Regions from separate parts of the Pseudomonas rhodesiae genome, predicted to be linked through region 2. Evidence: predicted binding sites of a transcription regulator. Region 2 holds the regulator's gene; the other holds the start of a gene.

Region 1 (15,195 bases), 590 kb from region 2:
GGCCTGGCCGTCGACGATCAGGTTGTAGGCTTGGGAGACGCGGTCCCAGCGATTGTCGCGGTCCATGGCGAAGTAACGGCCGATCAGACTGGCGATGCGGCCCTTGCCCAGAGCGGTGAAGGTGGCATCCAGCAGTTCGATGGACGATTGCGCGCTTTTAGGCGGTGTGTCGCGACCGTCGAGGAAGGCGTGCAGGTAAATCTTTTCGGCGCCGCGCTTGAAGGCCAGTTCGGCCATGGCCACCAAATGGTCCTGATGGCTGTGCACGCCGCCGTCGGACAGCAGGCCCATGAAGTGCACGGCCTTGCCGGCCGCGACTGCTTTATCCACCGCCGCGCAGATGGTCGGGTTCTCGAAGAACTCGCCATCGCGGATCGCTTTGGTCACGCGAGTGAAGTCCTGATAGACCACTCGTCCGGCGCCGAGATTCATGTGGCCGACTTCCGAGTTGCCCATCTGGCCGTCCGGCAGGCCCACGTCCATGCCCGAACCGGAGATCAGGCCGTTGGGTACGCTGGCCGTGAGGCGGTCGAGGACGGGCTTGTTAGCCGCGTATACGGCGTTGTCGTGGTGGCTTTCACTGTGTCCGAAGCCATCGAGAATTATCAGGACCAAAGGTTTAGGCGTGGTAGTCATAGATCCTCTCGCGGCGTTAATAAAGGAAGGCAATTGAAAAGGGAGTGGCAGTTTAAAGCGAAGTTCCGAGCACGTCACCGCTTTACGGGGGTTGGCCCCCCCTGGCGGCTGTGTATACTTACCGCCATTTTAACGCCCTGGAACCTCCTTGATGGTTGATCACCTGATTGCATTTGCCACTGCCCATTATCTGCTCGTGGGTGCCTTTGTCATTCTGCTGGCGCTGCTGATCGCTCATGAAATGAGCCGTGGTGGCCGCAGCCTGAGCACGTCGGAACTGACCGCACTGGTTAACAAGGATGAGGCCGTTGTGGTGGATATCCGCCCGGCCAAGGATTTCGCCACCGGCCATATCGTCGGCGCATTGAACATCCCCCAGGACAAGCTGATCGCCCGCCTGGCCGAGCTGGAAAAGCACAAGGCCAAGACCATCATCCTGGTCGACGCCCAGGGCCAGCACGCCGGTACCCATGCCCGCGAGATGCTCAAGAGCGGCTTCACCGCCGCCAAGCTCTCCGGTGGCATCAGCAGCTGGCGCGCCGATAACCTGCCGCTGGTGAAGTGATATGAGCCAGGTCGTCGTATATTCCAGCGATTGGTGCCCGTACTGCATGCGGGCCAAGGCCCTGCTTGAGAAGAAGGGCGTTGCGTTCGAAGAGATCAAGGTCGACGGCAAGCCCCAGGTGCGTGCCGAAATGGCCCAGAAAGCGGGGCGTACGTCCGTGCCGCAGATCTGGATCGGCACCCGGCACGTCGGTGGTTGCGATGACCTGTTTGCTTTGGAGCGCGCCGGTAAACTCGATGCGCTGCTGTCCGCCTGACTCCCAAACCCTTAAAGACCCCAAGATAGAGAAGGATCTGCGATGACTGATCAACAGAACACTGAAGCAGCAGAAGCCCAAGGCCCGCAATTCTCGCTGCAACGGATCTATGTGCGTGACCTGTCCTTCGAAGCGCCGAAAAGCCCGGCCATCTTCCGTCAGGAGTGGACCCCAAGCGTTGCCCTGGACCTGAACACCCGTCAGAAAGCCCTGGAAGGCGACTTCCACGAAGTGGTGCTGACCCTGTCGGTTACCGTCAAGAACGGCGAAGAAGTGGCCTTTATCGCTGAAGTGCAACAGGCCGGTATCTTCCTGATACAGGGCCTGGACGAAGCTTCCATGAGCCACACGTTGGGTGCGTTCTGCCCGAACATCCTGTTCCCGTACGCTCGCGAGACCCTGGACAGCCTGGTGACCCGTGGTTCGTTCCCCGCATTGATGCTGGCGCCGGTGAACTTCGATGCCCTGTACGCGCAAGAGCTGCAGCGTATGCAGCAGGAAGGCGCGCCGACGGTTCAGTAATCTGCAACCGACGCAGCACCCAATGTGGGAGGGGGCTTGCCCCCGATTGCGGTGGATCAGTCACACATAAGTTGACTGACACTTCGCCATCGGGGGGCAAGCCCCCTCTCACATTTGTTTTGTGTATTACTTGAAACCGAGTTGGCGCCAGCCTTCATAGACCGCCACGGCGACGGTATTGGACAGGTTCAGGCTGCGGCAGCCCTCGCGCATCGGCAGGCGCAGGCGATGGCCGTCGGGCAGGGCGTCGAGCACGTCGGCGGGCAAGCCACGGCTTTCCGGACCGAACAGAAACGCGTCGCCTTCGGCAAAACGGGCATCATGAAATGGGCGCGAGCCTTTGGTGGTAAACGCGAACAGCCGTGGATGGCCGAGGCTTTCCAGGCAACTGGCCAAATCGGCATGGCGCTTGAGGGTGGCGTACTCGTGGTAGTCCAGTCCCGCGCGACGCAGACGCTTGTCGTCCATGTCAAAGCCCAGGGGCTCGATCAAATGCAGGTGGCAGCCACTGTTGGCGCACAGCCTGATAACGTTGCCGGTATTCGGCGGAATTTCTGGTTGAAAAAGGATGACGTGAAACATGCACGGCTCCGAAGGCAAAGATGCGCTGCATTCTACCCCCGAAGAGGATCCAAGGCCGAAGCTATTGCCGAGGGTTATGGGGTCATTGGCGATTGTCGGCTTGATGGTGGGCCTGATGATCGGCCGCCTGACCATTCCCGACCCGGTTGAGTTGCAGCAGGTCGAAACGGCGCCGGACGGCGTGGTGGTGTGGTTCAACAGTGAGCCCCAACTGCACGGCGAACATATCGACGGCACCGTGGCGCTGTTATTCGACGCCCAGGGCAAGGCTGCCAGTGGGCAGCTCAAGGTCAACGATAAGGACGTGAATTGGCGCATTCGCAAGACCGATGGTGGCTTGCTGCTGAACCTGGTGGCGGCGCGGCCGTTGCGCGGAGAGTGGAAAGGCGCTGAGGTCGACGGCCGCTGGCGGCTGGAGATCCATCTCCAAGGGCAATAAAAGAGGGAGTTCCCGGCCTGCCTGTACCAGGGCTCCCAAAACGGGGTGAAGCCGTGAAGGCTTCGGTGTTAAAGAGGGGATTCTCGGCCTGCCTGTACCAAGGTCCCCGAAACTGGGTAGTACCAGGGTTATTGCAGGGCGCGTGCCAGAGTTTGCAAGTTTCGCCAAAAAATCATGCCGAAAAGCGCAAAGCCCCGGAATTCGGGGCTTTGGCGGTTTAAACTCAGCAGCGTTGCTTAGCGGTGGTGGTGTTCAGGCGCTCGTATCGGTGCCCGATGCCGGTTCATGGTGCATTGAATCGGTGCACGACCGTGAAGCTCTGTGACGGTCAAAATGTGAGAGGGGGCTTGCCCCCGATGGCGGTGTATCAGGCACAGAGGTTGTGACTGATCTACTGCTATCGGGGGCAAGCCCCCTGCACATTAGACCTCGGTAGATTGGAGATCAGGCGTCGTCGCCCTCGTCATCGTCACCGCCATCCACCTTCATGCCCAGTTCCTTGATCTTGCGCGTCAAGGTATTGCGCCCCCAACCCAGCAATACAGCGGCATCGCGGCGGCGACCGGCGGTGTGCTTGAGGGCGGTTTCGATCATGATCCGCTCGAAGGCCGGTACGGCGCTGTCCAGCAGGTTCGACTGGCCGCGTGCCAGGGCCTGGTCGGCCCACTGGCGCAAGGCCTGTTCCCAGTTGGTCACCGGCGCGGAGTCCTGCGGCAGGCTCAGCAGCTCCGGGGGCAAGTCGCTGATGTGCACTTCGCGCCCGGACGCCATCACCGTGATCCAACGGCAGGTGTTCTCCAATTGGCGCACGTTGCCGGGCCACGGCAGGTTCTTCAGGTATTCCTCGGTTTCGCTCTTGAGCAGCTTCGGCTCGACGGCCAGCTCCTGGGCGGCACGGCTGAGGAAGTGGCGGGCGAGGGTCGGGATGTCTTCGCGACGATCCGACATGCGTGGGATATGGATGCGGATCACATTGAGGCGGTGGAACAAGTCCTCACGGAATTTGCCCGCGTGCACAAGGGTTTCCAGGTTCTGGTGGGTGGCGGCGATGATTCGCACATCGACCTTCACCGGGGTATGCCCGCCGACGCGGTAAAACTCGCCATCGGCCAGCACGCGCAGTAAGCGGGTCTGGGTGTCGGCCGGCATGTCGCCGATCTCGTCGAGGAACAGGGTGCCGCCGTCGGCCTGTTCGAAGCGACCGCGACGCAGGTTGGCCGCGCCGGTGAAGGCGCCTTTTTCGTGGCCGAACAGTTCCGACTCCATCAAATCCTTGGGGATTGCCGCCATGTTCAAGGCGATAAACGGCGAGGCCGCCCGTGGGCTGTGACGATGCAGGGCGTGAGCCACCAGCTCTTTACCGGTACCCGATTCGCCGTTGATCAACACGGTGATGTTTGAGTGACTCAAGCGCCCGATAGCGCGAAACACTTCTTGCATCGCCGGCGCTTCGCCGATGATTTCCGGGGTGCGCGTCAGTGTCGGCGGCGCTTCCTGGTTCTGCTGTTCCTGGGCGTGCTGGTTGGCGCGCTTGACCAGCGCCACGGCCTCGTCCACATCGAAAGGCTTGGGCAGGTATTCAAACGCGCCGCCCTGATAAGACGCCACGGCGCTGTCCAGGTCGGAGTGGGCGGTCATGATGATCACCGGCAGGCGCGGGTGCTGCTCGCGAATCCGCGCCAACAGGTCGAGGCCGCTGGCGCCGGGCATGCGGATGTCGGAGATGATCACATCGGGTTGCTGGCGCGCCAGGCGGCTCATCACGCCGTCGGCGCTGTCAAAGCTCTGGGTGGTCATGCCTTCCTGTTGCAAGGCTTTCTCCAGGACCCAGCGGATAGAACGGTCGTCATCGACGATCCACACAGTTTCACTACGGCTCATGTCGATGGGGCTCCTTGTTCCAGTGGCAGAAAGATCGAGAACGTGGTGTGGCCGGGATGGCTCTCACATTCGATCAGGCCCTGGTGCTGGCTGATGATGTTCTGGGTGATGGACAGGCCCAGCCCGGTACCGTCCGGGCGGCCGCTGACCATGGGAAAGAAAATGGTTTCCTGCAGTTCCGCAGGAATGCCCGGGCCGTTGTCGATGATTTCGACTTTAGTCACCAGGCGATGGCGCACGTGACCAATAGTGAACTGACGCAGGGCGCGGGTACGCAGGCAGATGCGGCCCAGGCGCAGTTCGTTCTGACTGCTGATGGCCTGCATGGCGTTGCGCACAATATTGAGCACTGCCTGGATCATCTGCTCGCGGTCGATCAACACGTCGGGGATGCTTGGGTCGTAGTCGCGCACCAAGGTGATGCAGCCCTGGCTTTCGGCTTCGACCAGTTGGCAGACGCGCTCCAGCACTTCGTGCACGTTGGTCAGCGCCAGCGACGGCAACTTGTTGGAGCCGAGCATGCGATCCACCAGATTACGCAGGCGGTCGGCTTCTTCGATGATGACGTTGGTGTAGTCCTTGAGGTTCTCGTCCGGCAGCTCGCGGGCCAGTAACTGCGCCGCGCCACGGATTCCGCCGAGTGGGTTCTTGATCTCATGGGCCAGGCCGCGCACCAGCATCTTGCTGGTTTCCTGCTTGGACAGCTGCGCTTCCTCTTTGGTAATGCGCAGCAGGCGATCGCGGGGGTGTACTTCAAGCAGTAGCAGGGTGGCGCCGTTGCTCAAGATCGGGGTTACGGCGTAGTCGACGGTGAGGGTCTGGCCGGTAAGGGCGGTGAGCATCGCTTCGCGCTTGGTGAAGGGATGCGCCTGTTCAACTGCCTGGCGCAACGAACTCAAGGCCTCGGCCGACTCGGTGAACAATTCGCTGATGAACTGCCCATGGCTGCGCTGGCCGCTGATGGCCAGGAGCATTTCCGCCGCCGGGTTCATGTACTCAAGACGTAGATCGTCATTGAGCAGGATGGTCGCGGTGGTCAGGTTGTCGAGTAGCAAACGGTGCAGTGCATCGCTGATGGTCATCAGGACCTCTTTTGGAGCAAGGCGCGGGCTTGAGGCACACGCTGATACCAAGAAAATGCAAAAACCAAACCAAGGCTCCGAAAAGAAGCGCGCAGGCCCTGAAATAAGGGGTTTTGGCGCGAAACTGTGGCGTTCTGCCAGCTTTATCGTGAAGTTTCGAACCAAAATGGGTTGGCGGGTTGGGTAGGGTGCAACTTGTCGCACCAATATAGTGCGAAATGGTTGTGTTTGTTCAGCAAGTGCGAAGGCAGGATCGTTTGTGGCAAACGATCCTGCGTTGCGTAAGGCGGTCAGTGGGTTTGCGAAAGCGGTATACCGGGGCTACCGGCATAGAACACCAGCAGTTCGACCGGCGTGTCGCCCGTACTGCCGCGATGCTCGATGCCCACCATTTCGGCCAGCGTATCGCCTTGGCGCAATGTGCGGGTGGCACCGCTCTCACGGGCTTCGACCAGCAGTTCGCCGGAAAGGATATACGCCGCATTGGGAATGGGATGGGAGTGCCACGGCAATTGGGTATTGGCAGGGATGTTGAGACGTATCAGGGTCAACTGTGGAGCGCCCGAAGGGTAAGCCGTGTAAGGCGTGCCGTCCCATGACTCGCTGCTTTGCAGCAGTAACTCGGTTTTGATGGGGGCCGTATTCGGTTGTGGGGTGGTGCAGCCGAGCGCGGACAAGCACGCGGCTGCAGCGATCAAGCCGTGGAGGGAGTTCATGGGGCCATCCTGTGTGGTCAATGACCCGTCAGGCTAGGGTGAGCCCCCAATCGGAAGATGCCGGAAAGTGCCTAGGATGAGGTAGTCCACGTATTTATTTGCTGGCGGGTGCCTGGAGGCATAGCTCGCCAGTGGCGCGGGCTCTTGCTATCTGCATCAAGGGCTCGTGCAGCGGCTCGTGAATCGCCCTGGCCACCCATTGAGGGCATTGCGGGTTGTTGCGCTGTGGGGCGAAGTCGGCTAATTGCTGCAAGAGGCGTTTTTGCAACTGATCCAACTGCGGGCGGATTTTACCCACCAAGTCCGGGCGTGGCAGATCCGGGGCCTTGCCCATGAACTGCCAGTCGGACAAGCGCGTGTATTGCACGAGTTTGTTGGCCTCGATCTGCGCGGCGAAAAACTGCTCGGCAACGGCGGGGTCGAGTTTGTAGTTGGGCGCCTGGGCGGCGACGTTGGCGAGCACTTCCTGTTCGCGCTGTTTATCTTCTACCGGCTTTTTGCTGTCCCATTTGCTCAGCGCGACCTGGTCGGCGATGGCCAGGCGTTCGGTGATGCTGTTGAGTAAAGGTTCCAGGCTGGGCGGCGCAGCGCTGGCGCTGGCGCTGACCAATAACAAAGCGAACACAAGTCGACGTTTCAAGGCTGTTCTCCTTGTGGGAGGGGCTACACCCGATGGCAGAGTGTCAGCCAGCACCTGTATCAGCTGATCCACCGCTATCGGGAGCAAGCTCCCTCCCACCTTTTTGATTGGGTTTGCAGATACGGAGCTATGTAATTTCCGGGCAAAAAAAAGACCTCCCGAAGGAGGCCTTTTTCATCGCGCTACGTCAAGCAGCGCAACCGGATCAGCAGCTGTAGTACAGCTCGTATTCCAGTGGGTGTACGAAGGTGCGTACTTTGATTTCTTCTTCGCTTTTCAGGGCGATGTAGGCATCGATAAAGTCGTCGCTGAACACGCCGCCTTTGGTCAGGAACGCACGGCCCTTGTCCAGCTCTTCCAGGGCTTCTTTCAGGCTGCCGCACACTTGTGGGATCTCTTTGGCCTCTTCAGGCGGCAGGTCATACAAGTTTTTGTCGGCGGCGTCGCCAGGGTGGATCTTGTTCTGGATGCCGTCCAGGCCAGCCATCAGCAGGGCGGCAAAGCCCAGGTATGGGTTGGCTGCCGGATCCGGGAAGCGAGCTTCGATACGGCGAGCGCGAGGGCTGGACACGTAAGGAATACGGATCGAAGCCGAACGGTTGCGAGCCGAGTAGGCCAGCATTACCGGTGCTTCGAAACCTGGGACCAGACGCTTGTAGGAGTTGGTCGAAGGGTTGGTGAAGCCGTTCAGGGCCTTACCGTGCTTGATGATGCCGCCGATGAAGTACAGGGCGGTGTCGGACAGGCCGGCATAACCTTCGCCAGCGAAGGTGTTCTTGCCGTCTTTGGCGATGGACAGGTGAACGTGCATACCCGAACCGTTATCGCCGTACAGAGGCTTAGGCATGAAGGTAGCGGTACGGCCGTAAGCTACGGCAGTGTTGTGTACGCAGTATTTCAGGGTCTGAACTTCGTCAGCCTTGGCTACCAGGGTGTTGAACTTCACACCGATTTCGTTCTGGCCGGCAGTGGCCACTTCGTGGTGGTGCACTTCGATGACCAGGCCCATGTCTTCCATGGCGTTGCACATGGAGGTACGGATTTCGTGGTCGTGGTCGAATGGCGGAACTGGGAAGTAGCCACCTTTGATACCTGGACGGTGGCCATGGTTGCCGCCTTCCACGTCCTGGTCGGACATCCACGAACCTTGTTCGGAGTAGATTTTGAACATGGAGCCGGAGATGTCGGATTTGAACTTCACTTCGTCGAAGATGAAGAACTCTGGCTCCGGGCCTACGAATACGGTGTCACCGATACCGGTGGACTTGAGGTATTCCTCGGCACGCTTGGCGATCGCACGTGGGTCGCGGTCGTAGCCTTGCATGGTCGAAGGCTCGATTACGTCGCACACCAGGATCAGGGTCGGCTCTTCGGTGAATGGGTCCAGCACGGCAGTGCTGTCGTCCGGCATCAGGATCATGTCGGAGGCTTCGATGCCTTTCCAGCCAGCAATGGAGGAACCGTCGAACATTTTGCCTTCTTCGAAGAAAGCTTCATCCAGCGCGTCGCGAGCCGGCATGGTCACGTGGTGCTGAGTGCCTTTGGTGTCCGTGAAGCGCAGATCAATCCATTTAACGTCATGATCTTTGATGAGTTGAACCGACTTCGACATAGTGTCCTCCGGGTGGCTTCGGGCTGGGGTAGTGGAGTTAGCCCTTAGAATGTGGGTGATGCCGGCGCGGATACTCCGCCATGGCAACCTGCCTCACAAGAGAGCAAATTGCATGCCAGTGCGCCAACATGGGTTTTCTGTTCCAAAAACGCCCCTATAAAGGTGCATTGCGACAAAACCGCAAAAACAGCGCACCGCAATGTGGCGCAGCTCGTGTTAAACGCACTGCTTTAGTGCGTGGCGTTTGAGGTGCATATTAACTGGTTAAACCTTGAGCGATTTCCGCTATAATCCGCGCCCCCCTTTTTCGGCAGGCCCTGCGCGCGCTGTTTCCATGAAATTAATCGTTAAAGTCTTCCCCGAGATCACCATCAAAAGCCGACCGGTACGGACGCGTTTCATCCGTCAGTTGGCCAAGAACATCCGTGCCGTGCTCCGCGATCTGGACCCGGCTGTGGTGGTGAACGGCGTGTGGGACAACCTCGAACTGGAAACCCGTGTTACCGACCCCAAAGCCTTGAAGGATATGACCGAGCGCCTGAGCTGCATGCCGGGCATCGCGCATTTTCTGCAGGTGGACGAATACCCGCTCGGCGACTTCGACGACATCACCGAGAAGTGCAAACGGCACTACGGCAGCTCGCTGGAAGGCAAGATTTTTTCCGTGCGCTGCAAGCGTGCCGGCAAGCATCCCTTCAGCTCGATGGACGTCGAAAAATACGTCGGCAGCAAGCTGCGTCGCGAGTGCGGCGCCGCCGGAATCTCCCTGAAAGCGCCGCAAATTGAAGTGCGCATGGAAATTCGCGACCAACGGTTGTTTGTGATCCACAGCCAGCACAACAGCATCGGCGGCTACCCGCTGGGCGCCCTGGAACAGACCCTGGTATTGATGTCCGGCGGTTTCGATTCCACGGTGGCGGCCTACCAGATCATGCGCCGCGGCCTGATGAGCCACTTCTGCTTCTTTAACCTGGGCGGGCGTGCACATGAATTGGGCGTGATGGAAGTCGCGCACTATATCTGGAAGAAATACGGCAGCTCCCAGCGTGTGCTATTTGTGAGCGTGCCGTTCGAGGAAGTGCTGGGAGAAATTCTCGGCAAAGTCGATAACAGTCATATGGGCGTAGTATTGAAGCGTATGATGTTGCGCGCTGCGTCCCGAATTGCCGATCAATTGCAGATCGACGCGCTGGTGACCGGTGAAGCGATTTCCCAGGTGTCCAGCCAGACGCTGCCCAACCTGTCGATCATCGACTGCGTCACCGAGAAACTGGTGTTGCGTCCGCTGATCGCCAGTCACAAGCAGGACATCATCGACCTGGCAGAGCAAATCGGCACCGCCGACTTTGCCAAACATATGCCGGAGTACTGCGGGGTCATTTCGGTGAACCCCAAGACCCACGCCAAGCGTCACCGCGTGGAGCATGAAGAGAAAGAATTCGACATGGCGATTCTGGAGCGTGCGCTCGAGAACGCCAAACTGGTCCCGATCGATCGCGTGATCGACGAGTTGGGCCAGGATGTGCAGATCGAAGAAGTCAGCGAAGCCCTGGCCGGCCAGATCGTCATCGACATCCGTCACCCGGATGCCGCCGAGGACGAGCCGCTGGAGATTCCTGGCATCGACGTACAAACGCTGCCGTTCTATGCATTGAACGCGCGTTTCAAGGAACTGGATAACAGCCGTCAGTACCTGTTGTATTGCGACAAAGGCGTCATGAGTCGCCTGCATGCTCACCATTTGCTCAGTGAGGGGCATGCCAATGTGCGCGTTTATCGACCGAGCTAAGAGCCCGGGGCTGTTTGCCTGTGGCCTGCGTCACCGGCCCCCCGACTCTGCCGTCAAGCTGTAACGGCAAGGCCTGACTCTACTGTTAATCGCTGCCACGACCTGACAGCACACCGAATCCTCTGATCGAGATACACAAGTGATCGAAAATCTACGTAACATCGCCATCATTGCTCACGTTGACCATGGTAAGACCACCCTGGTAGACAAACTCCTGCGTCAATCCGGCACCCTGGAGCGCAACGAGCTCAACGACGAGCGCGTGATGGACTCCAACGACCAGGAAAAAGAGCGCGGTATTACCATCCTGGCGAAAAACACCGCCATCAACTGGAACGGCTACCACATCAACATCGTGGACACCCCGGGCCACGCCGACTTCGGCGGCGAAGTAGAACGCGTGATGTCGATGGTCGACTCCGTGCTGCTGCTGGTTGACGCTCAAGACGGCCCTATGCCGCAAACCCGTTTCGTGACCAAGAAGGCGTTCGAAGCCGGCCTGCGTCCGATCGTGTGCATCAACAAGGTTGACCGTCCAGGCGCGCGTCCGGACTGGGTTCTGGACCAGATCTTCGACCTGTTCGACAACCTGGGTGCCACCGAAGAACAGCTGGACTTCAAAGTCGTCTACGCCTCGGCCCTGAACGGCATTGCCGGTCTGGACCACAACGACATGGCCGAAGACATGACCCCGCTGTACCAGTCGATCGTCGACAACGTACCAGCACCGGCTGTTGACCGTGACGGCGCGTTCCAGATGCAGATCTCCGCACTGGACTACAACAGCTTCCTGGGTGTTATCGGCGTTGGCCGTATCGCTCGTGGTCGCGTCAAGCCGAACACCCCGGTTGTGGCTATCGGCGCCGACGGCAAGAAGCGCAACGGTCGTATCCTGAAGCTGATGGGTCACCACGGCCTGCACCGCATCGACGTCGAAGAAGCTGCAGCCGGCGACATCGTGTGCATCAGCGGTATGGACTCGCTGTTCATCTCCGACACCCTGTGCCACCCGGACACCGTAGAAGCGATGAAGCCGTTGACCGTCGACGAGCCAACCGTTTCCATGACCTTCCAGGTAAACGACTCGCCGTTCTGCGGTAAAGAAGGCAAGTTCGTGACCTCCCGTAACATCAAGGAGCGTCTGGACAAAGAGCTGCTGTACAACGTTGCACTGCGCGTTGAAGAAGGCGACTCGGCCGACAAGTTCAAGGTCTCCGGCCGTGGTGAGCTGCACCTCTCGGTACTGATCGAAACCATGCGTCGCGAAGGCTTCGAAATGGGTGTTGGTCGTCCGGAAGTGATCATCCGTCAGGTTGACGGCGTGAAGCAGGAACCGTTCGAAAACGTCACCATCGACACCCCTGAAGAATCCCAGGGCAAGGTCATGGAAGAGATGGGCCTGCGTAAGGGCGACCTGACAAACATGGTGCCGGATGGCAAAGGCCGTGTTCGTCTGGAGTACAACATCCCTGCTCGCGGTCTGATCGGTTTCCGTAACCAGTTCCTGACCCTGACCAACGGTGCTGGCATCCTGACCTCGATCTTCGATCGCTACGACACCATGAAGTCCGGCGACATGTCCGGCCGTCAGAACGGTGTTCTGGTTTCGGTTGAAACCGGCAAGGCGCTGACCTACTCCCTGGAAACCCTCCAGGCACGCGGCAAGCTGTTCGTTGAACACGGTCAAGAGATCTACAACGGTCAGATCGTTGGTCTGAACAGCCGTGACAACGACATGGGCGTCAACCCAACCAAAGGTAAGAAGCTCGACAACATGCGTGCTTCGGGTAAAGACGAAACCATCGCCCTGGTTCCACCTGTTCGCTTCACCCTGGAACAGGCCCTGGAATTCATCCAGGACGACGAGCTGTGCGAAGTCACGCCGAAGTCGATCCGCCTGCGTAAGAAGATCCTGGACGAAGGCGAGCGTACCCGCGCTGCCAAGAAAGCCAAGAACTGAGTTAACTCAGGCTGAATGAAAAACGCCCCCGGTCGAAAAGCCGGGGGCGTTTTTTTATGCCTGCAGATTTTGGGGTGGCTGTTCTAGCCTCATCGGGGGCAAGCCCCCTCCCACCTTTGAATGTGTTCACAGATCAAAATGTGGGAGGGGGCTTGCCCCCGATAGGGCCCTCAAGCCCCCCACAAAACCCGGATCAGAACTTATCGAGGGTCTTGAAGTTAGTCTCGCGCACCACTTCCTTGGGCTTATACGCGCAATACCCCGGCCGCGGCCCGATCTTCGGGTGGTTGCGGCAAGTGTCCGGGCGTTTGTCATAAATAGTGCAGAAGCGGGTTTTACGATCCAGGTACAGGCAGTCGTTGTTGCTCATGCGCTGCAGGGTAAAAATCTCGGATTTGTTGTTGTAGCGCTCGACGATGCCTTCCTTCTGCAACCGCTTGGCGATGTTCTTCGGCGGGTCGCCGCGTTCGAACTCATCGACGATACCAATGCGGATCAGGTCCTTGATCTTCACCTCAACCGGCAGCGTGCAGCAGCTGGACACGCAGCCGCCGCACATATGGCTGGAGTATTTCTGCCAGGTTTCGAGACGGTCGAGTTCCGCGGCGGCGATCAGTTGAGGCTTCATCAGGGTTCCAGGGTGGGGCGGTATCAGGGCGCGCGATCATACCGGGATTGGTGCTTTTTTGAACAATATTTTGCGGTTTTCGGCTAAAAGGCGGCGCGGCGCAGGATCGGGCACGGCCCCTGCATCTAATTCCGGCAACGGTGAATGAGTTAAAAAACTGCCGAACCAGAGCCTCTGCCGTCTGTCAGACCGACTAGGCTCTAGCAACTCCTTCAATCTCGCCCGAGGTCACACCGATGTCTCAGGAACCGCTTGCACGAGAAGCAGAGGTAGCCGCGTTTCGCGATGCTGTCTTGACCAAACTCACCTATGCGGTGGGCAAGGACCCCGATCATGCCTTCGACCACGACTGGTTCGAAGCCATTGCTCTGGCCGCCCGCGACCAAATGGTCGACCACTGGATGGATCACACCCGACGCATCTACCGTAAAGGCCAGAAGCGGGTGTACTACCTTTCCCTTGAATTCCTTATTGGCCGCCTGCTCTACGACAGCCTGAGCAACCTGGGCGTGCTGGAAATCGCCCGCGATGCGCTGGCCGAGCTGGGCGTCGACCTGGAGCGCATTCGTCTGCTGGAGCCCGACGCGGCCCTCGGCAACGGGGGCCTCGGCCGTCTGGCGGCGTGTTTTATGGAAAGCATGTCGACCTTGGGCATTGCCGGCCACGGTTATGGCATCCGCTATGAACACGGCCTGTTCCGCCAGGCCGTTGTCGACGGCTGGCAGCAAGAGCAGACCGAACGCTGGCTGGATTTCGGCAACCCTTGGGAATTCGAACGGGCAGAAGTGATTTACCCGATCGGTTTTGGCGGCAGCGTCGAAACATTGGCGGATGCCTCCGGCAAGATGATCCAGGTCTGGTCGCCCAACGAAACCGTACGCGCCGTGGCCTATGACACGCCGGTGGTCGGCTGGCGCGGCGCCAGCGTCAACACCCTGCGCCTGTGGCGTGCCCGCGCGGTGGAAGACTTGCACTTGGAGCGCTTCAACGCCGGTGACCACTTGGGTGCGGTGGCTGAAGTGGCCCGTGCCGAGAGCATCTCCCGCGTGCTGTACCCGGCCGACAGCACCGAAGCGGGGCAGGAACTGCGCCTGCGTCAGGAGTACTTCTTTGTTTCGGCCTCGCTGCAAGACCTGCTGCGTCGCCACAAGAACATGCACGGTTCGGTCTTGAGCCTGGGCGAACACGCCGCCATCCAGCTCAACGACACCCACCCGTCCATCGCCGTGGCGGAGTTGATGCGTCAATTGGTCGACTTGCACGATATTCCGTGGGAAGCCGCGTGGGACGTGACCGTCGAAACCCTGTCCTACACCAACCACACGTTGCTGCCCGAGGCCCTGGAAACCTGGCCTGTAGGCTTGATGGAACGCATGCTGCCCCGGCATATGCAGATCATCTACCTGATCAACGCCCAGCATATCGACTCGCTGCGCGCCAAGGGCATCCACGATTTCGACGTGTTGCGCGCCGTGTCGCTGATCGAAGAAGACAACGGCCGCCGCGTGCGCATGGGCAACCTGGCGTTCCTCGGGTCCCATAGCGTCAACGGCGTGTCCGGCCTGCACACCCAACTGATGCGCAGCACGGTGTTCTCCGAACTGCACAAGCTGTACCCGGAACGTATCAACAATAAAACCAACGGCATTACCTTCCGCCGCTGGCTATATCAGGCCAACCCCCAGCTCACCCAGATGCTGGTGGACGCGCTGGGTCCTGACATCCTCGACAACATGGAGACGCGCCTGGGCGAGCTGGAAACCTTCGCCGAGAAACAGGCGTTCCGCAAATCCTTCGCCGAGCAGCGTCTGCACAGCAAGCGTGCCCTGGCCGAGATCATCCACGAGCGCCTGGGCATTTCGGTAAACCCGGCGGCTATGTTCGACG
Region 2 (15,195 bases):
CCGCTGCATTGGCGATCGCCAAGCACACTTCCGAGGATGAAAGTTCGGGTCTGGCCGATAAAGCCCTGATGGCCAAGGATGTGAAGGACTTTGATCTGTTTCATGCCTGGGACATCACCCCGGAACAGGCCATCGAGCAGGCGCTGGTCTGTGAGGCCGCAGCGTTTGACGCCGATTCTCGGATCAAGAACGCCGATGGCACCACGCTCAATACCCACCAAGGCTGCCGTGTATACGGCAACAGCCACGGTTTTATCGGCGGTTACGCGTCCACTCGCCATAGTTTGAGCTGCGTGATGATCGCCGAGGCCAATGGCCAGATGCAGCGGGATTACTGGTATGACGTGAACCGTCAGGGCGAACTCCTGGCTGACCCTGTCAGCATCGGCCAGAAGGCCGCGCAGCGTGCCGCGAGCCGCCTGGGCGCGCGTCCGGTGCCGACCTGCGAAGTGCCGGTCCTGTTTTCTGCGGAACTGGCCGGCGGTTTGTTCGGCAGTTTCCTCGGGGCGATTTCCGGCGGCAATCTGTATCGCAAATCCTCGTTCCTGGAAGGGGCAATCGGCCAAACGCTGTTTCCAGAATGGCTGACCATCGATGAGCGCCCGCACTTGATGCGTGCCATGGGCAGCACCTCGTTCGACGGTGATGGCCTGGCGACCTATGCCAAGCCGTTCGTCGAGAAAGGCGAGTTGGTGTCCTATGTGCTGGGTACTTATTCCGGTCGCAAGCTCGGTTTGCCCAGCACCGCGAATGCGGGGGGCGTGCATAACCTGTTCGTGACCCACGGCGATGAAGATCAGGCGGCGCTGTTGCGGCGTATGGGCCGCGGCCTGCTGGTCACCGAGTTGATGGGCCATGGCCTGAACATGGTCACCGGTGACTATTCGCGCGGCGCGGCGGGGTTCTGGGTGGAGAACGGCGAGATTCAGTTTGCCGTCCAGGAAGTCACCATTGCTGGCAATATGCGTGACATGTTCAAGCAAATCATTGCGGTGGGAAATGACGTAGAGCGGCGCAGCAACATCCACACCGGTTCGGTATTGATTGAGCGGATGACTGTCGCCGGCAGCTGATCCTTCCGACTGACCGCCCACAAAAAAGGCGCGCCATCTCACAGATGGCGCGCCTTTTTTGTGGGCGGCTGAAAAGTCGACTTAACGCTCAAGCTTGTTTTGATTCTCAATATCATTTAATAATAAATATCATTATCGAGCGAGCGTGGATCATGAATTCTGTCCTGCACGAGGATCCTTACCTGGAAAGTTGGCGCTGGATGAGCCGTCAGATCCGCTGCGGTCTGGACCCCAACGAGCCGCGGCTGATCGAACATTACCTCAGCGAGGGTCGATACCTGGCGTGCTGCACGGCAACGCACCCGTGGACCATCGCTGAAACCTCGTTTCGCCTGTTGATCGACACCGCCAGTGATATCGCCTTGCCCTGGCACTGGCGATCACTGTGTCTGGATCAAGCCTGGCGCCCGTTGCGCGACCTGGAAAAACTCTCTCATTGCGCCTGTCGCCTCAAGCGCTGGCAGGCCTTTGCCTGGCAGTTGGCAACGTGCCAGTTGCTGCCGTCCCTTTCTGTTTCTGACCTGGTGCAAGGATCTTCCGATGAGTAACACCCGTATCGAACGCGACAGCATGGGCGAACTGCATGTCCCCGCCGACGCCCTGTATGGCGCCCAGACCCAACGCGCGGTGAACAATTTCCCGATCAGCCATCAGCCAATGCCCGCGCAGTTCATTCGCGCGCTGATCCTGGCCAAAGCGGCGGCTGCCAAGGTGAACGTGGAGCTCAAGCAAATCAGCGAAGGGCAGGGCAAGGCCATCGTCGATGCCGCCCAGGGCTTGCTGGAAGGCGATTACATGCGCCATTTTCCGGTGGATATCTTCCAGACCGGCTCCGGCACCAGCTCCAATATGAATGCCAATGAAGTGATTGCAACCTTGGCCAGCCGTTTGCTGGGTGAGGCGGTCAACCCCAATGACCATGTGAATTGTGGCCAGAGCAGCAACGACATCATTCCCACCACTATCCATGTGAGTGCCGCACTGGTCCTGCATGAGCAAACACTGCCGGCCCTGCTGCATCTGGTGCAGGTGATCGAACACAAGGCTGAAGAGGTTCACCCCTTTATCAAGACCGGCCGTACGCACCTGATGGACGCTATGCCCGTGCGCATGAGCCAGGTACTCAACGGTTGGGCGCAGCAACTCAAGGCCAATATCGGCCACTTGCAGGATTTGCTGCCCAGCCTGCAAGCCTTGGCCCAAGGCGGGACTGCGGTGGGCACTGGCATCAACGCGCATCCGCAATTCGCGGCGCGCTTCAGCCAGCAACTCAGCAGCCTGACCGGCGTTAAGTTCACGCCGGGCAAGGACCTGTTTGCATTGATTGGCTCCCAGGACACCGCCGTCGCCGTTTCCGGTCAGTTGAAAGCCACTGCGGTGTCGCTGATGAAAATCGCCAATGACCTGCGCTGGATGAACTCCGGTCCGCTGGCAGGTCTGGGTGAGATCGAGTTGGAGGGGCTGCAACCGGGCTCGTCGATCATGCCGGGCAAGGTCAATCCGGTGATTCCGGAAGCGACCGCCATGGTCGCAGCGCAGGTGATCGGCAATGACGCCGTGATCACCGTCGCCGGTCAGTCCGGCAATTTCGAGTTGAACGTGATGCTGCCGGTCATTGCCCAGAACCTGCTCAACAGCCTGCAACTGCTGGCCAACTCCAGCCGCCTGCTGGCCGATAAAGCCATCGCCAGCTTCAAGGTCAACGAAGCCAAGCTCAACGAGGCGTTATCGCGCAATCCCATTCTGGTGACGGCGCTCAACCCGATCATCGGTTACCAGAAAGCCGCTGAAATCGCCAAGAAGGCCTATCAGCAGGGGCGTCCGGTGCTCGATGTGGCGCTTGAACACACCGATTTGCCGCGCAGCCAATTGGAAACGCTGTTGGACCCGGAAAAACTCACCGCCGGCGGCGTGTAATCACCCGCCCTGCTTTGGAGGCTCACCATGGAGCACTGGAAACGCACGATCGAACGGGCTAATCGATGCTTCATGCAGGGCGAATGGGTGGACGCGCGCGAGGCGTATCTGCAGGCCCTTGCCCTGGCCCAGGTGCTGTTCGAACGCTGGGCGGATGCCGACGAGGCCGTGGCAGCCTGCGTGATTTCCCATCACAACCTCGCGGACCTGCACCTGCGCCTCAACCAGCCGGAAGAAAGCGCGGAGTACTTGTGCGCCATTCACCAACGCTTGCTGCAGACCATGCAGGACCCACGCCTCACCCCGCAACTGCGTGAGGCCGCAGCGCGCCAGAGCAGCAAAACCTACGTTGAACTGTTGAATTTCATCAGCGAGCACGGCGAGTACCCGCGTACCCATCGCTTGCTCGGAGGTGCCGCAGCCCAACCGACCACGCCTCACTACGGAGCACACTGATATGGCTTACACCTTGCCTGCCTTGCCTTATGCCTATGATGCCCTGGAGCCGCACATTGATGCGCAAACCATGGAAATTCACTACACCAAGCACCATCAGACTTACATCAATAACCTCAATGCAGCGGTGCAAAGCACTGAGTTCGCGGAATGGCCGGTCGAAAAACTGGTCGCCAGCGTACAACAACTGCCGGAAAGACTGCGCGGGGCTGTGATCAACCAAGGGGGCGGGCACGCCAACCATTCTTTGTTCTGGGAAGTGATGTCGCCCCAGGGCGGCGGCAAACCGGAGGGCGTGCTGGGTCAGGCAATTGACCAGCAGTTGGGCGGTTTCGAGCGTTTCAAAGAGGCGTTTACCAAAGCGGCGCTGACCCGCTTCGGCAGTGGCTGGGCCTGGTTGAGCGTCACCCCGCAGAAGACACTGGTGGTGGAAAGCAGCGGCAATCAGGACAGCCCGCTGATGAATGGCAACACGCCGATCCTTGGCCTGGACGTCTGGGAGCACGCGTATTACCTGCGCTATCAGAACCGCCGCCCGGAATACATCAATGCCTTCTACAGTGTTATCAACTGGCCAGAAGTCGCCGCCCGCTATCAGGCTGCCATGGCTTGATGCGTCTCTCCATGACAAGCACTAAGGCCGACTATGGGCACTGACACTCTGGCGATCGGCAGCGTGCGATTGTTTCGTTATGCATTTGGCTCGCTGCTGCTGTTGGCAGGTACTGCATTGCTGGTGGCCCATGGTCTGGCCTGGCTCGACTTGGAACCGCGCATCCTGCGGGCGCTGCAGGGTGGTTCGATTTGCGCCCTGGGCACTGCACTGGGCGCGGTGCCGGTATTGGTGATAAAGCGCATGCCGGCTGCCTTGAACGATACGTTGCTAGGCTTCGGGGCGGGTGTGATGCTGGCTGCCACCGCGTTTTCGCTGGTGGTGCCGGGCATCGCGGCAGCTGAAAGTCTTGGGCTTTCGCCCTGGGGGGCCAGTGGCCTAGTCAGCTTCGGGATCATGCTGGGGGCGTTCGGGCTTTATTTGGTTGACCGCAAGGTCTCAGGCGCCAGCCCGGAAATGCTGGTGGGTACGCCGGAGCACCCGGTGATTGCGCCACGCATCTGGCTGTTTGTGTTTGCGATCATTGCCCACAACATTCCGGAAGGCATGGCGGTGGGCGTATCGGCGGGGGGCGGTATGCCGGATGCCGATAGCCTGGCCATGGGCATTGCTTTGCAGGACGTACCCGAAGGCTTGGTGATTGCGTTGGTGCTGGCGGGTGCGGGCATGTCGCGGGTCAAGGCCTTCATGATCGGCGCCGCGTCGGGGCTGGTCGAACCCGTGTTTGCCGTGCTCTGCGCCTGGCTGGTAAGCCTGGCGGAAATGCTGCTGCCCCTTGGGCTGGCGCTGGCCGCTGGGGCGATGCTGCTGGTGGTCACTCACGAAGTGATCCCGGAGTCGCGGCGCAATGGCCACGAAAAGCTAGCCAGCCTGGGGCTATGTATCGGGTTTTGCGTGATGATGGCGATGGATACCGCGTTGGGATAAAGCGCCGGGAGGTTATTCCCCTTCGTCGAAGAAGTTGTTGATCAACTCCACCAAGGCGTCCATTGCCTCTTTTTCTTGATCGCCTTCGGTCTCCAGGTGAATCGTAGTGCCCTTGCCGGCCGCCAGCATCATCATCGCCATGATGCTTTTGCCATCAACCATCGACTCCGGCGTGCGTCCTGCGCGGATTTTGCAGGGGTATTTTCCAGCAACGCCGACAAATTTTGCCGAGGCCCGGGCGTGGAGGCCCAGCTTGTTGATGATTTCAATTTCACGAGCGGGCATCGCGTGAGTGTTCCTTTCAGCTGAGGTCGCGGTGGCGAACCTGGACGTTCTTGAGGGTTTGTTGCAGCACCTGACCCAGGCGCTCCGTCAGGTAAACCGAGCGGTGATGGCCGCCGGTGCAGCCGATGGCGATGGTCACATAGGCTCGGTTGCTTGCGGCAAAACGTGGCAGCCACTTGAGCAGGTAAGTGGAGATGTCCTGGAACATCTCCTCCACATCCGGTTGCGCCGCCAGGTAATCAGCGACCGGCTGATCCAGCCCGGACTGATCACGCAATTCCGGCTTCCAGTAAGGGTTCGGCAGGCAACGCACATCGAACACCAGATCGGCGTCTACCGGCATGCCGCGCTTGAACCCGAAGGACTCCACCAGAAAGGCCGTACCAGGCTCCGGCTGGTTCAGCAGCCGCAGCTTGATGGCATCGCGCAGTTGATACAGGTTGAGGCTGGTGGTGTTGATCTTCAGGTCGGCCAGATCGATGATCGGCCCCAGCAGCTTGGTCTCGTCCTCAATCGCTTCGGCAAGGGAGCGGTGGGGGCTGCTGAGCGGGTGGCGCCGCCGGGTTTCGGAGAAGCGCTTAAGCAGGGTCTCCTCGTCGGCATCCAGGTACAGCACATCGCAGTGAATATGCTTGGCGCGCACTTCCTCCAACAGCTCAGGGAACCGGGAAAGGTGGCTGGGCAAGTTGCGGGCATCGATCGACACGGCAACCAGCGGCTGCGCTAGCTCAGTATGGATCAATGCGCGTTCGGCCAATTCCGGCAGCAACCCGGCGGGCAGGTTGTCGATGCAATAAAAGCCACTGTCCTCCAGAACATTCAGGGCAGTACTTTTACCAGAGCCGGAGCGGCCACTGACGATGATCAAACGCATGATTACTTCTCGTTTTGTTCATCCAGAACAACCTGATAGAGCGCTTCATTGCTGCTGGCGCTGCGTAGTCTGTTACGTACTTCCTTGCGATCAAGCATGCTGGCGATCTGCCGAAGCAGCTCCAGATGCGCATCGGTGGCAGCTTCCGGGACCAGCAGGACAAACAGCAGGTCGACCGGTGCGCCGTCGATGGCGTCGAAATCGATGGGGGCTTCCAGATGTATCAGAGCGCTTATCGGATCTGCGCAGCCTTTGAGGCGGCAGTGTGGAATCGCGATGCCGTTACCAAAACCGGTGGAGCCCAGTTTTTCACGGGCGACGAGCGCCTCGAAGACATCTTGCATCTCCAGATCCGGCACTTCGCGGGCGATCAGGTTGGCAATTTGTTCGAGGGCTTTTTTCTTGCTGCCGCCCGGCACGTTCACGAGGGAACGGCCGGGGGTCAGGATAGTTTCAAGTCGGATCATGGGGGGGAGAGTTAACGACCTGTACCTTGCATCAGGTGCAGATTCTTTTCCTTATGCTTTATGAGTTGGCGGTCGAGCTTTTCGTACAGCGAGTCAATCGCGGCATACATGTCGTCATGTTCGGCATTGGCGACGACTTTGGCATTCGGTATGTGCAGGGTGGCCTCGATTTTCTGCTTGAGCTTATCGACCTCCATGATGACCTGCACATTGGTAATTTTGTCGAAATGCCCCGCAAGCTTGTTCAGCTTGCTCTCGGTGTACTCACGCAGGGGCTTGGTGACTTCCAGCTGGTGTCCACTGATGTTGACTTGCATACAGCTTCTCCTTCGTTGCCAGTGCATAAAGCGGCAGGCCGGGATGCCTGCCACTGGAACGCTATGGCCCGCCCGTCACATCAAACGCTTACGCTCGCTGGAAGGCGCGATCCCAAGGGATTCGCGATATTTGGCGACGGTTCGACGGGCGACCTGAATGCCTTGTGCCTCCAGTAAACCAGCGATCTTGCTGTCACTCAACGGCTTTTTCTGATTTTCCGCGGCAACCAGTTTTTTGATGATCGCGCGGATCGCCGTGGACGAGCATTCGCCGCCTTCGGAAGTGCTGACATGGCTGGAGAAAAAGTATTTCAGCTCATAAATACCCCGTGGGGTATGCATGAATTTCTGCGTGGTCACCCGTGAAATTGTCGACTCGTGCATGCCGACCGCCTCGGCGATGTCATGCAGCACCAGCGGTTTCATCGCTTCGTCGCCGTATTCCAGGAAGCCGCGCTGATGCTCGACGATCTGGGTGGCGACTTTCATTAGGGTTTCATTGCGGCTTTGCAGGCTCTTGATGAACCAGCGCGCTTCTTGCAGCTGATTGCGCATGAAGGTGTTATCGGCGCTGGTATCGGCGCGGCGCACGAACCCGGCATATTGCGGATTGACGCGCAGGCGCGGCACCGATTCCTGATTCAGCTCCACCAGCCAGCGCTCGTTGTCCTTGCGTACGATAACGTCCGGGACAACGTATTCGGCTTCGCTGGACTCGATCTGCGAGCCTGGGCGAGGGTTGAGGCTTTGCACCAGCTCGATGACCTGGCGCAGCTCGTCTTCCTTGAGCTTCATGCGTCGCATCAGTTGGCTGTAGTCGCGGCTGCCCAGCAGATCGATGTAATCGGTGACCAAACGCTGGGCTTCGCTGAGCCAAGGGGTCTTGGCGGGCAACTGACGCAATTGCAGCAGCAGGCACTCGCTGAGGCTGCGGGCGCCAATGCCGGCAGGCTCGAACTGCTGGATGCGGTGCAGGACGGCTTCGATTTCGTCCAGCTCGATATCCAGTTCCGGGTCGAAGGCCTCAAGGATCTCCTCAAGGGTTTCGTCCAGATAGCCCTGGTTGTTGATGCAGTCGATCAGGGTCACGGCGATCAGCCGATCGGTGTCCGACATCGGCGCCAGGTTCAACTGCCACAACAGGTGGCTTTGCAGGCTTTCGCCGGCGGACGTCCGGGTGGTGAAATCCCACTCGTCATCGTCGCTGCTGGGCAGGCTGCTGGCGCTGGTCTGGTAGACGTCTTCCCAGGCAGTGTCCACGGGAAGCTCGTTGGGAATACGCTCGTTCCATTCACCTTCCTCCAGGTTATCCACCGTCGGGGCGGTTTCCTGATAGGAGGGTTCCTGCACATCGGAGTTGGGTTTTTGCTCGATGTTGTCAGCCAACGGATCTGCATTATCGAAGTCGTCGCCTTCTTCCTGGCGTTCGAGCATCGGATTGGACTCCAGAGCTTCCTGGATCTCCTGTTGCAGGTCCAAGGTCGACAATTGGAGCAGGCGGATGGCCTGTTGCAGCTGCGGTGTCATCGTCAGCTGCTGGCCCATTCTCAGGACTAGCGATGGTTTCATGGCAGGGGCTTAACACCTTATTCGCCGGCGCAATGCGCCATCCACGACAGGGCGCGTGAGCGCCAAACATAAGCAAATTATATGCCTGATATCGGGGGCTTTGCCTAGAGCGCGGTAACAATAAAAATCCAGAGGCTTTCATTGCATCCGCGCACCAGGCTAACGTCCTGCCAACGCCTTGTTAAAGGCTGTTTACAGGCGGAACTCGTGGCCCAGGTACACTTCCTTGACCAGTTCGTTGGCCAGGATGGTGGCGGCATCGCCTTCGGCGATCAGTTGACCATCGTTGACGATATAGGCGGTTTCGCAGATATCGAGGGTCTCACGTACGTTATGGTCGGTAATCAATACCCCGATGCCCTTGGCCTTGAGGTGATGGATGATCTGTTTGATATCGCCAACCGAAATAGGGTCGACGCCGGCAAACGGTTCGTCCAGCAAGATGAACTTGGGCGCGGTGGCCAGTGCGCGAGCAATTTCCACGCGACGACGCTCACCACCGGACAGGCTCATGCCAAGGTTGTCGCGAATGTGGTTGATGTGGAATTCCTGCAGCAGGCTTTCCAGCTCCGCGCGACGGCCATCGCGGTCAAGCTCCTTGCGAGTCTCCAGGATCGCCATGATGTTGTCGGCGACCGAGAGTTTGCGGAAGATCGACGCTTCTTGCGGAAGATAGCCGATACCGGCGCGGGCGCGACCGTGCATCGGTTGGTGGCTGACGTCCAGATCGTCAATCAGCACGCGGCCTTGGTCCGCTTGAACCAGGCCGACGATCATGTAGAAACAGGTGGTCTTGCCGGCACCGTTGGGGCCGAGCAAGCCGACGATCTGGCCGCTGTCGATCGACAGGCTGACATCGCGCACAACCTGACGGCTTTTATAGGCCTTGGCCAGATGCTGGGCTTTCAGGGTTGCCATTACTCGGCCTTCTTCTTCGGCTGGATAACCATGTCGATGCGTGGGCGCGGTGCGCTGACCTTGGTGCCGTTGGCGCGGCCCGCCTGGGCGACCTGAGTCTTGGTGTTGTACACGATCTTCTCGCCTTCGGTGGAGTTACCGTCGGCGCTCAGCACCTTGGCCTGATCGATCAGCACAATGCGGTTCTGCTGCGCATGATACTGGATGGTCTTGCCATAGCCCTTCATCGGGCCTGGATCTTCTGCCTTTTGCTTCTGTTCGAAGTAGGCAAGGTTGCCCACCGACGTCACCACGTCGATGTCGCCTGCCGGGGTGCGCGTCAGAGTTACCGTGTTGCCGGTGATCTTCATCGAGCCCTGGATAATGATCACGTCGCCCTTGTAAGTGGCAACGCCTTGCTTGTCATCCAGCTGAGCATCGTCAGCCTGGATGCGGATAGGCTGCTCGCTATCGTTCGGCAGAGCCCAGGCGCTCACGCTTCCCAGTGCTGCGCCAAGACCGAGCAAAATCGGGAGAGTTTTAACGAGCCTCATACTGTCCTCTTACGTTCGATAGCAGGTGTATCCTGCTTTCTTTCAAATACGCTTTCATTCCCTTGCCAGTCGATACACCGCCAGCGCCGTCGATTCTAACGTCTTGCTCGGTCTGCGCATATTGCTTCTGTGGGAATACGGTCATGCGACTGCTGGTAATAATGGTGTCGCGGTTCTGCGCATCGGTACGCGCGACGCGCACCGAGTCGATCAGTTCGACTTCGGTGCCGTCGGGGTTCACCTCGCCACGCTTGCTAGTGACGTGCCACGGAAACTCCGTGCCGCGATACAGGTTCAAGTCCGGATTGGTCAGTAGGGTCACCTCGCTGGCCTTCAAATGTTCGACTTTGTCCGAGGTCATTTCGTATTGCACCTTGCCATCGGGCAGGAACTGCACGCTGTAGGCGTTGGTGGCGTAATAGTCGATAGCCCCATCGTCGACCTGCGCCACAGGTCGGTCGAGAAACCGCTCCGGGCTGATATTCCAGTAGCCCACCGCCAGGAACAGCGCGGCGATGACTCCGAATAACAGGAAGTTGCGAATCTTTTTGCTCAGCATAAAACGCTCTATAGGTAGGCGGCGTGGGCCGCTTCAAGACGGTCTTGGGCGCGCAGTATCAGCTCGCAGAATTCGCGGGCGGCACCTTCGCCGCCACGGGCAGTGGTGATGCCATGAGCGTGCTCGCGAACGAACGCCGCCGCGTTGGCCACCGCCATGCCCAGCCCGACCCGGCGGATCACCGGCAAGTCGGGCAGGTCGTCACCGAGGTAGGCGACCTGTTCATAGCTTAGGTTGAGTTGGCCCAACAGTTCGTCCAGAACCACCAGTTTATCCTCGCGGCCCTGATACAGGTGAGCAATCCCCAGGTTTTGCGCGCGACGTTCCACCACTGGAGTCTTGCGACCGCTGATAATGGCGGTCTGTACCCCGGCCGCCATCAGCATCTTGATGCCTTGGCCGTCCAGCGTGTTGAATGTTTTAAATTCGCTGCCATCTTCCAGGAAATACAAGCGGCCGTCGGTCAGCACGCCGTCAACGTCGAAGACGGCCAACTTGATGTGCTTGCCGCGCTGCAACAGGTCGTTGCTCATTTACATCACTCCCGCACGCAACAAGTCGTGCATGTTCAAGGCGCCGATCGGGCGGTCGTCACTATTGACCACCACCAGCGCGCCTATTTTGTGGTCTTCCATGATCTTCAGCGCTTCGGCTGCCAGCATGTCAGGGCGCGCGGTCTTGCCATGGGGCGTCATCACCGCATCGATGGTGGCGGTATGGATATCGATGGTGCGGTCCAGGGTCCGACGCAAATCACCGTCGGTGAATACGCCGGCCAGGCGGCCATCGGCTTCGAGGATCACCGTCATGCCCAGGCCCTTGCGGGTCATTTCCATCAATGCGTCCTTGAGCAGAGTGCCGCGTTGGACGTGGGGCAGTTCATCGCCCGAATGCATGACGTTCTCGACCTTCAACAGCAGGCGACGGCCCAGCGCACCACCCGGGTGGGAAAACGCGAAGTCCTCGGCGGTAAACCCGCGGGCTTCCAGCAGCGCCACAGCCAGGGCATCACCCATGACCAGCGCGGCAGTGGTGGAGGAGGTCGGGGCCAGGTTCAGTGGGCAGGCTTCGTGGGCTACATGCACGTTCAGATTGACTTCGGCAGCCCTCGCCAGGGTCGATTCGGGGTTGCCGGTGATGCTGATCATCTGGATGCCCAGGCGTTTGATCAACGGCAACAGCGTCACGATTTCGTTGGTGGTGCCTGAATTAGATAGGGCCAGGATGATGTCATCCTTGGTGATCATGCCCATGTCACCGTGGCTGGCTTCGGCCGGATGCACGAAAAACGCCGTGGTGCCGGTGCTGGCCAGGGTGGCGGCGATCTTGTTGCCGACATGGCCGGATTTGCCCATGCCCACCACGACAACGCGACCCTTGCTGGCCAGAATCATCTCGCAGGCGCGTACGAAATCCGCGTCGATATGGGCCAGCAAACCTTCTACGGCTTCAAGCTCGAGGCGGATAGTGCGTTGTGCGGATTGAATAAGGTCGCTGGATTGGCTCATGTCTGAAATCGTATAGCCTGACGAAAAGTCGGCGATTATAGCGGTAATGTTCAATTCCCTCACGCAAGTTCGTCAGGGTTTGTTCGGTAGTCGCCTGAGATTCATGCTCAGCAACGTTTTTTCCTGGCCCCGAAACTGAACTGGCGCTGTTCCGGCCTTGGGGGCGTTGTACCAGCAGTGATATAGTTCGCGGCCAGTTCGGTCCGCTCAGTCCCTGTGGCTATCTATATTGCGCAGCCGTTGCAAACGTTTGTCGCATAGATGGTGTCTGAGTGAGAAGCTGCATCCCAAGGAGTTTAGATGAGTGCCGATAACGCCTACGCGGTCGAGCTGAAGGGACTGACCTTCAAGCGCGGGACGCGCAGCATCTTCAATAACGTCGATATTCGCATTCCCCGCGGCAAGGTCACCGGCATCATGGGGCCTTCCGGTTGCGGCAAGACCACCCTGTTGCGTTTGATGGGCATGCAATTGCGCCCGAACGCCGGTGAGGTGTGGGTCAACGGCCAGAACCTGCCGACGCTGTCGCGCAGCGATCTGTTCGATGCGCGCAAGCACATGGGCGTGTTGTTCCAGAGTGGGGCACTGTTCACCGACCTCGATGTTTTCGAGAACGTGGCGTTTCCGCTGCGGGTGCATACGCAACTGTCCGATGAAATGATCCGTGACATTGTTTTGTTGAAGCTCCAGGCCGTGGGCCTGCGCGGCGCCATCGACCTGATGCCTGACGAGCTGTCCGGGGGCATGAAGCGTCGCGTCGCACTGGCGCGCGCCATTGCCCTTGATCCCCAGATCCTTATGTACGACGAGCCCTTTGTTGGTCAGGACCCGATCGCCATGGGGGTGCTGGTGCGCCTGATCCGTCTGCTCAACGATGCATTGGGGATCACCAGTATCGTGGTCTCCCACGACCTGGCGGAAACCGCGAGCATCGCCGACTACCTGTACGTCGTCGGCGATGGTCAGGTGTTGGGGCAGGGCACGCCTGAGGAATTGATGAATGCCGACAACCCGCGCATTCGCCAATTCATGACCGGCGATCCCGACGGCCCCGTGCCTTTTCACTTTCCGGCGGCGGACTACCGCGCAGATCTTCTGGGGAAGCGCTGATGCGCAAGACATCTCTTATCGAAAAGGTTCGCCTTTTCGGTCGCTCGGGCATCGACATCGTCGAAGTGCTGGGTCGCTCGACGATTTTTCTATTTCACGCGTTACTGGGCCGCGGCGGCATTGGTGGCGGTTTTGGTCTGTTGATCAAGCAGTTGCACGCAGTGGGTGTGATGTCCCTGGTGATCATCGTGGTCTCCGGGGTGTTCATCGGCATGGTATTGGCGTTGCAAGGCTTCAATATCCTGTCCAGTTACGGCTCGGAGCAGGCGGTGGGGCAGATGGTGGCCCTGACACTGTTGCGCGAGCTGGGGCCGGTGGTTACGGCATTGCTGTTCGCCGGGCGCGCGGGTTCCGCGCTGACTGCCGAAATCGGCAATATGAAGTCCACCGAGCAGTTGTCCAGCCTGGAAATGATCGGCGTGGACCCGCTCAAATACATTGTTGCCCCGCGCCTGTGGGCTGGCTTCATTTCTCTTCCATTGCTGGCGATGATCTTCAGCGTGGTAGGCATCTGGGGCGGTTCATGGGTCGCAGTGGACTGGCTGGGCGTCTATGACGGCTCCTACTGGGCCAACATGCAGAACAGCGTGACCTTCAACGGTGACGTGCTCAACGGCATCATTAAGAGCATCGTATTTGCCTTTGTAGTGACCTGGATCGCCGTATTCCAAGGCTATGACTGTGAACCCACCTCAGAAGGGATCAGTCGCGCCACCACCAAGACCGTTGTGTACGCCTCGCTGGCGGTACTGGGCCTTGACTTCATTTTGACCGCCTTGATGTTTGGAGATTTCTGATGCAAAACCGCACTGTGGAAATCGGTGTCGGCCTTTTCTTACTGGCTGGCATCCTGGCTTTACTGTTGCTGGCCCTGCGGGTCAGCGGCCTGTCGGCCAGCCCTACCGCCGACACATATAAACTTTACGCATATTTCGACAATATCGCCGGTTTGACTGTCAGAGCCAAGGTGACCATGGCCGGCGTGACGATCGGCAAGGTCACGGCAATCGATCTGGATCGTGACAGTTTCACGGGGCGAGTGACGATGCAGTTGGATAAGAAGGTCGATAATCTGCCGACCGACTCCACTGCGTCCATCCTCACCGCGGGTCTGCTGGGCGAGAAATACATCGGTATCAGCGTGGGCGGTGACACAGAGCTGCTCAAGGATGGTTCGACCATCCACGACACGCAGTCGTCGCTGGTACTCGAAGACCTGATCGGTAAATTCCTGCTCAATACGGTCAATAAAGACGCCAAATGAGGAATCTGTACATGATCTCTACCTTGCGACGTGGCCTTCTGGTGCTGCTTGCAGCGTTGCCTTTGATGGCTAACGCGGCGGGTTCTGCGCACGATCTGGTGCAGGACACGACCAACAAAATGTTGGCTGACCTGACGGCTAACAAAGAACAGTACAAGCAAGACCCGAGTAAGTTTTACGACGCACTCAATTCTATTGTTGGTCCGGTGGTGGATGCTGAAGGCATCTCCCGCAGCATCATGACGGTCAAGTATTCGCGTAAGGCGACGCCTGAGCAGATGCAGCGCTTCCAGGAAAACTTCAAGCGCGGCCTGTTTCAGTTCTATGGCAACGCATTGCTTGAGTACAACAACCAGGGCATTACCGTTGCGCCAGCCGGCGACGAATCGGGTAATCGCACCAGCGTCAATATGAGCGTCAAAGGCAACAACGGCGCGATCTACCCGGTGCAATACACCCTGGAGAAGATCCAAGGCGAGTGGAAGCTGCGTAACGTGATCATCAACGGCATCAATATCGGCAAGCTGTTCCGTGATCAGTTCGCCGATGCGATGCAGCGCAATGGCAATGACCTGGACAAGACCATCAATGGCTGGGCCGGGGAAGTCGCCAAGGCCAAGGAAACATCCGACAAAGAAGCCGGGAAGACTGTGCAATGATCGAGTCGGCTGTTCGTCTTGGCGATGCTGGCGAGCTGTTTCTCAGCGGCGTGCTGGATTACCGCACCGGGCCTGACCTGCGCAAGCAGGGCCAGGCACTGATCAAGACCAGTACCGCGCCCACGCTGGTGCTGGATTGCTCGGCA

Evidence for each region. The regulator sigma-54, encoded in region 2, starts transcription at its own class of promoters, with help from an activator protein. The targets are predictions, from matches to a motif close to ANTGGCATNNANNTTGCTNT.
Region 1: a site for sigma-54 is predicted at 9,032-9,051, ahead of glnA (type I glutamate--ammonia ligase). Genes of this name have one in related genera too.

Annotation. Positions count from the first base shown of each region.
Region 1 covers NZ_CP054205.1:602,883-618,077, forward strand. Annotated here, with positions in the region: gene gpmI (2,3-bisphosphoglycerate-independent phosphoglycerate mutase) at 1-636, opposite strand, end outside; gene HRH33_RS02600 (rhodanese-like domain-containing protein) at 788-1,201, shown strand; gene grxC (glutaredoxin 3) at 1,203-1,457, shown strand; gene secB (protein-export chaperone SecB) at 1,500-1,979, shown strand; gene HRH33_RS02615 (tRNA (cytidine(34)-2'-O)-methyltransferase) at 2,106-2,561, opposite strand; gene HRH33_RS02620 (hypothetical protein) at 2,560-3,000, shown strand; gene ntrC (nitrogen regulation protein NR(I)) at 3,445-4,881, opposite strand; gene glnL (nitrogen regulation protein NR(II)) at 4,878-5,963, opposite strand; gene HRH33_RS02635 (cupin domain-containing protein) at 6,254-6,679, opposite strand; gene HRH33_RS02640 (chorismate mutase) at 6,774-7,319, opposite strand; gene glnA (type I glutamate--ammonia ligase) at 7,525-8,931, opposite strand; gene thiI (tRNA uracil 4-sulfurtransferase ThiI) at 9,266-10,720, shown strand; gene typA (translational GTPase TypA) at 10,860-12,680, shown strand; gene HRH33_RS02660 (YkgJ family cysteine cluster protein) at 12,874-13,308, opposite strand; gene HRH33_RS02665 (glycogen/starch/alpha-glucan phosphorylase) at 13,545-15,195, shown strand, end outside.
Region 2 covers NZ_CP054205.1:1,189,161-1,204,355, forward strand. Annotated here, with positions in the region: gene pmbA (metalloprotease PmbA) at 1-1,073, shown strand, start outside; gene HRH33_RS05240 (hypothetical protein) at 1,226-1,621, shown strand; gene HRH33_RS05245 (class II fumarate hydratase) at 1,614-2,990, shown strand; gene HRH33_RS05250 (hypothetical protein) at 3,018-3,446, shown strand; gene HRH33_RS05255 (superoxide dismutase) at 3,448-4,059, shown strand; gene HRH33_RS05260 (ZIP family metal transporter) at 4,093-4,986, shown strand; gene HRH33_RS05265 (HPr family phosphocarrier protein) at 4,999-5,271, opposite strand; gene rapZ (RNase adapter RapZ) at 5,288-6,145, opposite strand; gene ptsN (PTS IIA-like nitrogen regulatory protein PtsN) at 6,148-6,612, opposite strand; gene hpf (ribosome hibernation-promoting factor, HPF/YfiA family) at 6,624-6,929, opposite strand; gene HRH33_RS05285 (RNA polymerase factor sigma-54) at 7,005-8,498, opposite strand; gene lptB (LPS export ABC transporter ATP-binding protein) at 8,691-9,416, opposite strand; gene lptA (lipopolysaccharide transport periplasmic protein LptA) at 9,416-9,949, opposite strand; gene lptC (LPS export ABC transporter periplasmic protein LptC) at 9,936-10,508, opposite strand; gene HRH33_RS05305 (KdsC family phosphatase) at 10,517-11,041, opposite strand; gene HRH33_RS05310 (KpsF/GutQ family sugar-phosphate isomerase) at 11,042-12,016, opposite strand; gene HRH33_RS05315 (ATP-binding cassette domain-containing protein) at 12,317-13,126, shown strand; gene mlaE (lipid asymmetry maintenance ABC transporter permease subunit MlaE) at 13,126-13,923, shown strand; gene mlaD (outer membrane lipid asymmetry maintenance protein MlaD) at 13,923-14,390, shown strand; gene HRH33_RS05330 (MlaC/ttg2D family ABC transporter substrate-binding protein) at 14,402-15,049, shown strand; gene HRH33_RS05335 (STAS domain-containing protein) at 15,046-15,195, shown strand, end outside.